Variovorax paradoxus: one gene and its partner. The protein of the gene in region 1 interacts with the protein of each later gene in a pairwise test. Links are inferred from orthologs where the notes say so. Each region holds a gene or a part of one and is shown on either strand. Other genes may lie near its edges.

Evidence for each region. The genes of interacting proteins can lie anywhere in the genome.
Region 2: the proteins of GOQ09_RS07880 (region 1) and lpdA interact in binary tests that used the Escherichia coli proteins (3 or more experiments, as listed by UniProt). The link is inferred for Variovorax paradoxus from one-to-one orthologs.

The regions. Positions count from the first base shown.
Region 1 is NZ_CP046622.1:1,686,600-1,691,236, reverse strand. The notes cover bases 1,579-4,637. They hold GOQ09_RS07880 (UvrD-helicase domain-containing protein), read right to left. Parts: upstream 4,282-4,637; coding sequence 1,876-4,281; downstream 1,579-1,875. Other genes in these bases: GOQ09_RS07875 (GMP reductase), read left to right, coding at 4,487-4,637; GOQ09_RS07885 (DUF2339 domain-containing protein), read right to left, coding at 1,579-1,754. In the rest of the region: more of GOQ09_RS07885, read right to left, coding at 1-1,578. UniProt on the Escherichia coli protein: A helicase with DNA-dependent ATPase activity. Unwinds DNA duplexes with 3'-5' polarity. Translocates on single-stranded DNA with 3'-5' polarity. Initiates unwinding more efficiently from a nicked substrate than double-stranded DNA.
Region 2 is NZ_CP046622.1:2,426,999-2,431,576, forward strand. What follows is about bases 552-3,551. They hold lpdA (dihydrolipoyl dehydrogenase), read left to right. Parts: upstream 552-1,139; coding sequence 1,140-2,963; downstream 2,964-3,551. Other genes in these bases: aceF (dihydrolipoyllysine-residue acetyltransferase), read left to right, coding at 552-553; GOQ09_RS11425 (MFS transporter), read left to right, coding at 552-1,143; GOQ09_RS11435 (C40 family peptidase), read right to left, coding at 3,053-3,551. In the rest of the region: more of aceF, read left to right, coding at 1-551; more of GOQ09_RS11425, read left to right, coding at 550-551; more of GOQ09_RS11435, read right to left, coding at 3,552-3,637; GOQ09_RS11440 (PQQ-dependent sugar dehydrogenase), read left to right, coding at 3,912-4,578. UniProt on the Escherichia coli protein: Lipoamide dehydrogenase is a component of the glycine cleavage system as well as of the alpha-ketoacid dehydrogenase complexes.

The sequences.
Region 1 (4,637 bases):
TGCAGCAGCGGATGCCCCGGCGCCGCATCGAGTTGCGTGGCTTCGAGCAGCTTCCACACCGCACCGGCGAACACCAGGAACGAGAACGCCCGCGCATACACGCGCCCCTGCCGCGCGCCCAGCCAGTACATGCCGGCCGCTTCGACGGCCCAGGCTGCGCCCGTCCACCGGCCCTCGAGGCCGAGCGGAATGGCCAGCGTGCCGAAGATCACGCCCACGATGGCGTAGGCCTCCGCAAGCAGCGCCAGGCCCTTGGGCTGCGTGGCAAACACCAGCCGGCCCAGCACCAGGTAGAAGGCCGAGATCGCCATGGCCGAGAAGGCGGCGCCGTATTCCCACGGCTGCATGAGCAGGTACTGCATGCCGAACGCGACCATCGGCGTGCCGAACACCAGCGAGCTGTCGACGCGCCCCGCGCGGCGCAGCGTGTCGAGCGCGCGGGTGGCCAGGGGCTGTGCGGGCTGCACGGGTGCGTCGAACAGCGTACGGCGCGCGAACAGCAGGCCCACCGCGACGAACATCAGGAAGAACACCAGCAGGAAGGGCTGCACGATGCCGTACTGGTCGTCTGTGTAGTATTTGTGCGCCCAGCCCGCGGCCAGCGTGAAGGTGCCGACAAAACCGATCAGGTTCAGCACCCGCCAGGCCTTGAACCAGGCGATCAGCACGATGCCGACGTCGAGCACCAGCAGGTAGGTGAAGAGCCCCACGGGCCGGTTCTGCCCCGTGGAGGCAAGCACCGGCGCCGCAAAGCCCTCGAGCGCCGCAACAATGGCCAGCACCGGTGCGTTCTGCAGCACCGCCAGCACCGCGCTGAGCGCCGCCACGCCGAACAGGAAGGCGAAGCCGGCGGTCGGTGGCAGCAGCTCGTGCACCTTCATGGCCGCGAGCGTGGTGAGATAGAAGACGCCGATGCCCGCGCCTTGCAGGATCAACGCATAGCTGGCGCGCTTGCGGCGCAGGAACCAGCCCAGGGCGAGCAGGCCCGCGCCCACCAGCGCGACGGCCGCATAGCGCAGTTCGACAGGCACCGTCACGCGCTCGGCCGTGTAGCGCAGCAAGAAGGCGAGCCCCAGAAACAGGATGAGCACGCCGAGCTTCACCAGCATGTTGCCGCCGAAGATCAGGTTGGCGATGGGTGCGGGCAAGCGGTCGCGCAGCGGAATTGCGGGCGGAGGCGGTGGTGGTGGCAGGCGCCGCGGCGCTGGCACGGCAACCGGCGGCTTGACTGGTGCCGGTGCAGGGATTGGCTCGGCGGCCGCGGGCGACGTGGCCGGCATCGAGGCACGCGCTGCGGCGGCTGCGGCTGCGGCCGCCTGGGCAGGCCGCGCGATCGGGTTCGGCGTGGCAGGCGTGATCGGCTCGGCCGGCGCGGCTTGGGAAGCCGGCTGCGCCACCAGCGTCGCGGGAGCAACTGCTTCCGCTATGGGTTGTTCATCGGCAGGCGCCGCCTCGCCAGCGCCCTGCGTGAGCCGCCGCTCGAGCATGCTCACGCGCTGTTCGAGCTCGGTCACGCGCTGCTGCAGCTTCAGCATGCCGCCTGCGGGGGCAGTCGATGCGGCGGTGCCGGACGCCGAGGCAATGCCGGCAGGCTGCGCGCGCTCGGCCTCAGTGCGCTCAGGCTCGGCGGTGCTCTTCTTGCCGACGATTTTCGGCAATGCGAACGCGCCGACAACCGCCAATATCAGCGCAGCTGGAACCGACTCGGCCAAGGCCCCTATGAAAAGGCCGGCAATCATGCCAATGAACCACATCCTCAGCTCCCCTTGTTTTGGCGAGCATGGAGTGTACGGCGATTGCTTCGCTAGAAACCGCCGCAAACGCCCGTGGCTATTGCAAGGTCAGCTATTTGTTTAATAGCAAACCTGGCGGCGCTTACACCGGCGTGAGCTTGGCCACCGACAGCGCGAGCCACTTCACGCCATGCCGCGTGAACTTGACCTGTGCCCGCGCGTCGTCGCCCGTGCCTTCGAGCGACAGCACCGTGCCTTCGCCGAACTTGTTGTGGAACACCTGCATGCCCGACCGCAGGCCGTGCGAGGGTGCTGTTTTCTGCGGCGGCACCGGCGGGCTTGCGAACGTGTCCTTGTTGCCGCCGTAGCTGCTGCCGCTGCTGTAGCTGCCGCCACCGCCGCGGGTGCTCGCATAGCCGCCGCCGTAGCCGAATGCCGATGGCGTGAACGCCTGGTTCTTGGGCGTGAGCCACTTGAGCGCGCCTTCGGGCAGCTCTTCGAAGAAGCGGCTCTTCACGTTGTAGCGCGTCTGGCCGTGGAGCATGCGGGTTTGCGAGTGGCTCAAGTACAGGCGCTTGCGCGCGCGGGTGATGGCCACGTACATCAGGCGGCGCTCTTCCTCGAGGCTTTCGAAGTCGCTCATGGAGTTTTCGTGCGGGAACAGGCCCTCTTCCATGCCGGTGATGAACACGCAGTCGAACTCCAGCCCCTTGGCCGCGTGAACGGTCATCAGCTGCACGGCGTCCTGCCCGGCCTGCGCCTGGTTGTCGCCCGATTCGAGCGCCGCATGCGTGAGGAACGCGGCCAGCGGGCTCAGCGTTTCGCCGGTTTCGGCGTCGGGCGCGAGCGGCTCGTCGACCACGGGGCGGGTCAGGTCGATGCCCTGGCTGGCGGGCGACTGCCGCAACTCGTCGACGGGCAGTGCCACCGCATCTCGGCCGAAGCCTTCCTGCGTGACGAAGCTTTCGGCCGCGTTCACCAGTTCTTCCAGATTCTCGATGCGGTCGGCGCCTTCGCGGTCGGCCTTGTAGTGTTCGACAAGTCCGCTGTGGTCGAGCACCAGCTCGATGATCTCGCGCAGGCTGACGCCCTGCGTCTGCTCGCGCAGCACGTCGATCTTGGCCACAAAGGCCGTGAGGTTCGAGCCCGCCTTGCCGCCCACGGCATGCACCGCATCGTGCAGCGAGCGCCCCGCCGTTCGCGCCGCGTCCTGCAGCTGCTCGAGCGTGCGCGCGCCGATGCCGCGCGGCGGAAAGTTGACCACGCGCAGGAAGCTGGTGTCGTCGTCCTTGTTCTCGAGCAGCCGCAAATAGGCCAGCGCGTGCTTGATTTCGGCCCGCTCGAAGAAGCGCAGGCCGCCGTACACGCGGTACGGCACCGAGGCGTTGAAGAGCGCCGTTTCGATCACCCGGCTCTGCGCATTGCTGCGGTAGAGCACGGCCATTTCCTTGCGGTCGAAGCCGTCGCGCACGAGCTGGCGCATTTCCTCGACCATCCACTGCGCCTCGGCCAGGTCGGTGGGCGATTCATACACGCGCACCGGCTCGCCCGGGCCCTGGTCAGTGCGCAGGTTCTTGCCCAGGCGCTTCTTGTTGTGGCTGATGAGCTCGTTGGCCGAATCGAGAATGTTGCTGTAGCTGCGGTAGTTCTGCTCCAGCTTGATCTGGTGCTGCACATCGAACTCGCGCACAAAGTCGGCCATGTTGCCCACGCGCGCGCCGCGAAAGGCATAGATGCTCTGGTCGTCGTCGCCCACGGCAATCACGCTGTTCTGGCCCGGCGTGAACTGGCCCGCCACCGTGTTGCCCGAGAGCATCTTGATCCACGCGTACTGAAGCCGATTGGTATCCTGGAACTCGTCGATCAGGATGTGGCGAAAGCGGCGTTGGTAGTGCTCGCGCACCGGGTCGTTGTCGCGCAGCAGTTCGTAGCTGCGCAGCATGAGCTCCCCGAAATCGACCACGCCTTCGCGTTGGCACTGTTCTTCGTAGAGCTGGTACAGCTCGACCTTCTTGCGATCGTCGTCGCTGCGGATCTCCACGTCGCGCGGGCGCAGCCCGTCTTCCTTGGCGCCCGCGATGAACCACTGCGTCTGCTTGGCCGGAAAACGCTCGTCGTCCACGTTGAACTGCTTCATCAGCCGCTTGATGGCCGAAAGCTGGTCTTGCGTGTCGAGAATCTGAAAGGTGGAAGGCAGGTTGGCCAGCTTCCAGTGCGCGCGCAAGAGGCGGTTGCACAGGCCGTGGAAAGTGCCGATCCACATGCCCCGCACATTCACGGGCAGCATGGCCGTGAGCCGCGTCATCATCTCCTTGGCGGCCTTGTTGGTGAAGGTCACGGCAAGGATGCCGCCGGCGGAAACCTGGCCGGTCTGCAGCAGCCAGGCGATGCGGGTGGTCAGCACCCGGGTCTTGCCCGAGCCGGCACCGGCAAGAATGAGGGCATTGCCCGCGGGAAGGGTGACCGCGGCGCGCTGCTCCGGGTTCAGGTTCTGCAACAACGGCAGTTCCAGGGGGTTGGCATCAGCCGCAGGTTCGTTAAACAACATCCGTCGATTGTAGAAACCAACTCGTATGCGGGTTATATGAAGAACTGGAAGACCTCCCTTCACCACCCTGCGTAAAATCAATCACCGGGCCCAAGTTTCTTGCGTCCGGTTTTTTGTGGGCGTTTTCTTTTCGGAACGCCACGGAGACCGGCCGGACCAAGCGCTCATTCGTTCGTTTCAACGATTCCTTTTCAGGAGCCTGGTCATGCAAATTTTCGATTACGACAACATCCTGCTGCTGCCGCGCAAATGCCGCGTGGAAAGCCGATCGGAGTGCGATACCAGCGTGACGCTGGGCGCGCGCAGCTTCCGCCTGCCGGTGGTGCCGGCCAACATGAAGACGGTGGTCGACGAGT
Region 2 (4,578 bases), 740 kb from region 1 along the record:
CACCAACAAGGAAAACGAAAAGTCTGGCATCAAGGTCACGATGCTGGCCTTCGTGATCAAGGCGGTGGTTGCGGCGCTCAAGAAGTTTCCTGACTTCAACGCCAGCCTCGACGGCGACCAGCTCGTCTACAAGCAGTACTACAACATCGGCTTTGCGGCCGACACGCCCAACGGGCTCGTGGTGCCGGTGCTGAAGGACGCGGACAAGAAGGGCATCCTGCAGATCAGCGCGGAGATGGGCGAACTCGCTAAGAAAGCGCGCGACGGCAAGCTCGGCTCGGCCGACATGCAGGGCGGCTGCTTCTCGATCAGCTCCCTCGGCGGCATCGGCGGCACGCATTTCACGCCCATCATCAACGCCCCCGAAGTGGCCATCCTCGGCCTCTCCAAGGGCCAGATGAAGCCGGTGTGGGACGGCAAGCAGTTTGTGCCGCGCCTGACGCTGCCGCTGTCGCTGTCCTACGACCACCGCGTGATCGATGGTGCCCTGGCTGCGCGCTTCAACGCCTACCTGGGCCAGGTGCTCGCGGATTACCGTCGAATCCTGTTATGACCACCGTAGTGGCCGTCCGCAAAGGCGGCCAGGTCACGATGGCGGCGGATTCCCTGGTGACCTTCGGCGACACGCGGCTTTCGCACCGCGCCGAGGCGAACCAGAAGATCTTCACCATCGACGATGCGGCGGGGCAGAGCCTCTTTGCCGTGGCCGGGGCCGCCGCGCACTTTCTGGTGCTGCAGCATGCATTGGCCGCGCAGCCGCGCGAGGCGTTGCTGTTCGGCAGCAAGCACGAGATCTTCCGCACCTTCACGCTGCTGCACCCGGTGCTGAAAGACTCGTTCTTCATGCAGACCAAGGAAGACGAGCATGAGCCCTACGAGTCGAGCCAGTTCACGATGCTGATGGCCAACCAGAGCGGCATCTACGGCATCTACAGCTACCGCGAGGTGTTCGAGTTCAAGCAGTTCTGGGCCATTGGCTCGGGGCGCAGCTTTGCACTTGGCGCCATGCACGCGGCGTACGACATGAAGTCGCGCACCTCGCGCGACGTGGCGGAGGCGGGGATTGCCGCCGCCTGCGAATTCGATCGCAATTCGGCCCCACCGGTCGACGTTCTCACACTCAAACTGAAAGTGTCCAAATGAGCGAACAACAAATCAAGGTGCCGGACATCGGCGACTTCGACGAAGTCGCGGTCATCGAGGTGCTGGTCAACGTCGGCGACACGGTCAAGGCCGAGCAGTCGCTGATCACGGTCGAATCGGACAAGGCCTCGATGGAAATTCCATCGTCGGCTGCCGGCGTGGTGAAGTCGCTCGCAGTCAAGGTGGGTGACAAGGTCAAGGAAGGCTCCGTGGTGTTGACGCTGGAGGTGGACGGTGCCGCAGCGCCCGCGCCCGCAGCAGCGGCCCCAGCGCCAGCCGCTGCGGCGCCCGCGCCCAAGGCGGCTCCTGCGCCCGCGCCGGCCGCAGCGCCCGTTGCTTCCACCTACGGCGGCAAGGTCGATGTCGAGTGCGACGTCGTCGTGCTCGGCGCCGGCCCTGGCGGGTACTCGGCCGCATTCCGCGCTGCCGATCTCGGCTTGAAGGTGGTGCTGATCGAGCGCTACGCCACGCTTGGGGGCGTTTGCCTCAACGTGGGCTGCATTCCGTCGAAGGCGCTGCTGCACGTGGCGTCGGTCATGGACGAGGTCAAGCACTTTGCCGACCTGGGCGTGAGCTTTGCAGCCCCCACGGTCGACCGCGCCAAGCTGCTCGGCCACAAGAACAAGGTGGTGGGCAAGCTCACCGGCGGCCTCACGGCCATGGCCAAGATGCGCAAGGTGACGGTGCTGCGCGGCGTCGGCAACTTCATCGACCCCTACCACCTGGAAGTGGACGAGACGTCCGGCACCAGCTGGGACACCACCGGCAAGAAGCAGACCGTCAAGTTCCGCAACGCGATCATTGCGGCCGGGTCGCAGGCCGTGAGCCTGCCGTTCATGCCGAAGAACGATCCGCGCGTGGTCGACTCCACCGGCGCGCTCGAGATGGGCACCGATCCCAAGCGCATGCTGATCCTCGGCGGCGGCATCATCGGTCTGGAGATGGGCACGGTGTATTCCACGCTGGGCGCGCGCCTCGACGTGGTCGAAATGCTCGACGGCCTGATGCAGGGCGCCGACCGCGACCTGGTCAAGGTGTGGCAGAAGATGAACGCGCCGCGCTTCGACAACATCATGCTCAAGACCAAGACGGTCGGCGCCGAAGCCACGAAGGAGGGCATCAAGGTCACCTTCGAGGGCGAGAACGCGCCGAAGGAGCCGCAGGTGTACGACCTGGTGCTGCAGGCCGTTGGCCGCAGCCCGAACGGCAAGAAGATCGGGGCAGAGAAAGCCGGCGTGACGGTGAGCGACCGCGGCTTCATTCCGGTCGACATCCAGATGCGCACCAACGTGCCTCATATCTTCGCCATCGGCGACATCGTGGGCCAGCCCATGCTGGCGCACAAGGCGGTGCATGAAGCACACGTGGCGGCCGAGGTGATTGCCGGCGAGCAGAAGGGCGACAAGGAGCTTTCGAGCGCCGCCTTCAACGCCCGGGTGATCCCGAGCGTGGCCTACACCGACCCCGAGGTGGCATGGGTCGGCCTCACCGAAGACCAGGCCAAGGCGGAAGGCATCAAGATCAAGAAGGGCCACTTCCCGTGGAGCGCTTCGGGCCGTGCCATTGCCAACGGCCGCGACGAAGGCTTCACCAAGCTGCTGTTCGACGCCGAGACGCACCGCATTCTCGGCGGCGGCATCGTCGGCACGCACGCGGGTGACATGCTCGGCGAGATCGCGCTGGCCATTGAAATGGGCGCCGACGAGATCGACATCGGCAAGACCATTCACCCCCACCCGACGCTGGGCGAAAGCATCGGCATGGCGGCCGAAGTGGCGCACGGTACCTGTACTGACCTGCCGCCGGCAAAGAAGGCCTGAGCGGCCGTTGAGCCGCTCCGGGCAATCGGAGCGGCCATAAAAAAATCCCGCCGCGGCGGGATTTTTTTATGGCTTGAAGGGCGGACGGATCAGTCGCCGGAACGGGTTGCGGCTGTGGCCGCGGTCTTGACCTCGTCGTTGGGCGCGCCGCCCAGCACGCGGCGGGCTCCGTCGAAGCGGCGGCTCCAGTAGCTGCCGTTCATGTCTTCCACCCGCACTTGGGCGCCGGTGCGCGGCGAATGGATGAACTTGCCTTCACCGACATAGATGCCGACATGGCTGAAGGCGCGGCGCATGGTGTTGAAGAAAACGAGATCGCCCGGCTTGAGTTGGCTGCGGTCGATTTTTTCCGTGGCCGCCGCTTGTTCCTCGGCACGGCGGGGCAGCAAATGGCCGACCGTCTGGTTGTACATGGCACGAACGAAGCCGCTGCAATCGAAGCCCGACTCCGCCGTATTGCCGCCGCGGCGATAGGGAACGCCAAGGAAGCCGATGGCGGTCACTACCAGGTCGGAAGTCCGTTCTGTGACTGTTTGGCGAACCTGCTGGAGTTGCCCGATCAAGCCCTTGTCGGCAAGGAGGCGGGCCAGTTCGTCATCGGTTCGGTCCTGTTGAGGAGCGGCCTGGACGGCGACGGCAAACAGGAGGGAAGCGGGTAGGACGAAAAAACGCATGGCGCGTAGGATATTGATGACGCGCGGTTATGTCAACCTCATCCCAATTGGTGAATGTATCTGCAAATGATTGATTTGCCTGAGATTTTCCGATTTGGTTGAAGAAAAAATGTAACGGTCGACCTTTATGAACCATAAGCGATTGCGCGCGAATGAACCTCCGCACGAAAGGTGAATCAGCTAACGGCGAGAGTTTGATCGACAAAATCTCGCAACATTGCCGCAACTTCCCGCAAAAACCATGAACTTGCAAATTGGACCGAACTTTCGGCTCATGGGCCGCACTGCTGTCCTCGCTGGGCTGGCCCTTGCGGGCACCGTTGTAGCGCAGATACGTCCTGAGACCATTTCGTCCGGTCTTGAGAACCCATGGGGCGTGGCCTTCTTGCCGGACGGCCGTTTTGCGGTGACCGAGCGAGCCGGCAGGCTGCGGGTGATTGCAGCGGACGGAAAAATCAGTGCACCCGTGGCCGGTTTGCCCGCCATTGCGGCGGGCGGCCAGGGCGGCCTGCTCGACGTGCTGGCGGATTCAGCCTTCGACAAGAACCGCACACTGTATTTCTGCTTCTCCGAGCCGGCGGCCGGGGGCTCGGCCAACAGCACTGCGCTGGCTCGTGCACAGCTTTCGAAAGACGGCGCAAAGCTGGAGAACCTGCGCATCATCTTCAGCCAGCAACCCAAGGTGGCCAGCCGCAATCACTTTGGCTGCCGCATCGTCGAGGCGCGAGACGGAACGCTGTTTCTCACGCTCGGCGACCGGTACAGCCGCAAGGAAGACGCGCAGAAGCTCGACAGCCACATTGGGAAGGTTGTGCGCATCGCAAAGGATGGAACCGTGCCCAAGGACAACCCGTTCGTCGGCAGGGCGGGTGCGCTGCCCGAAATCTGGAGCTACGGCCACCGCAATGGCCAAGGCGCGGCGCTCGGGCCCGACGGGCGTT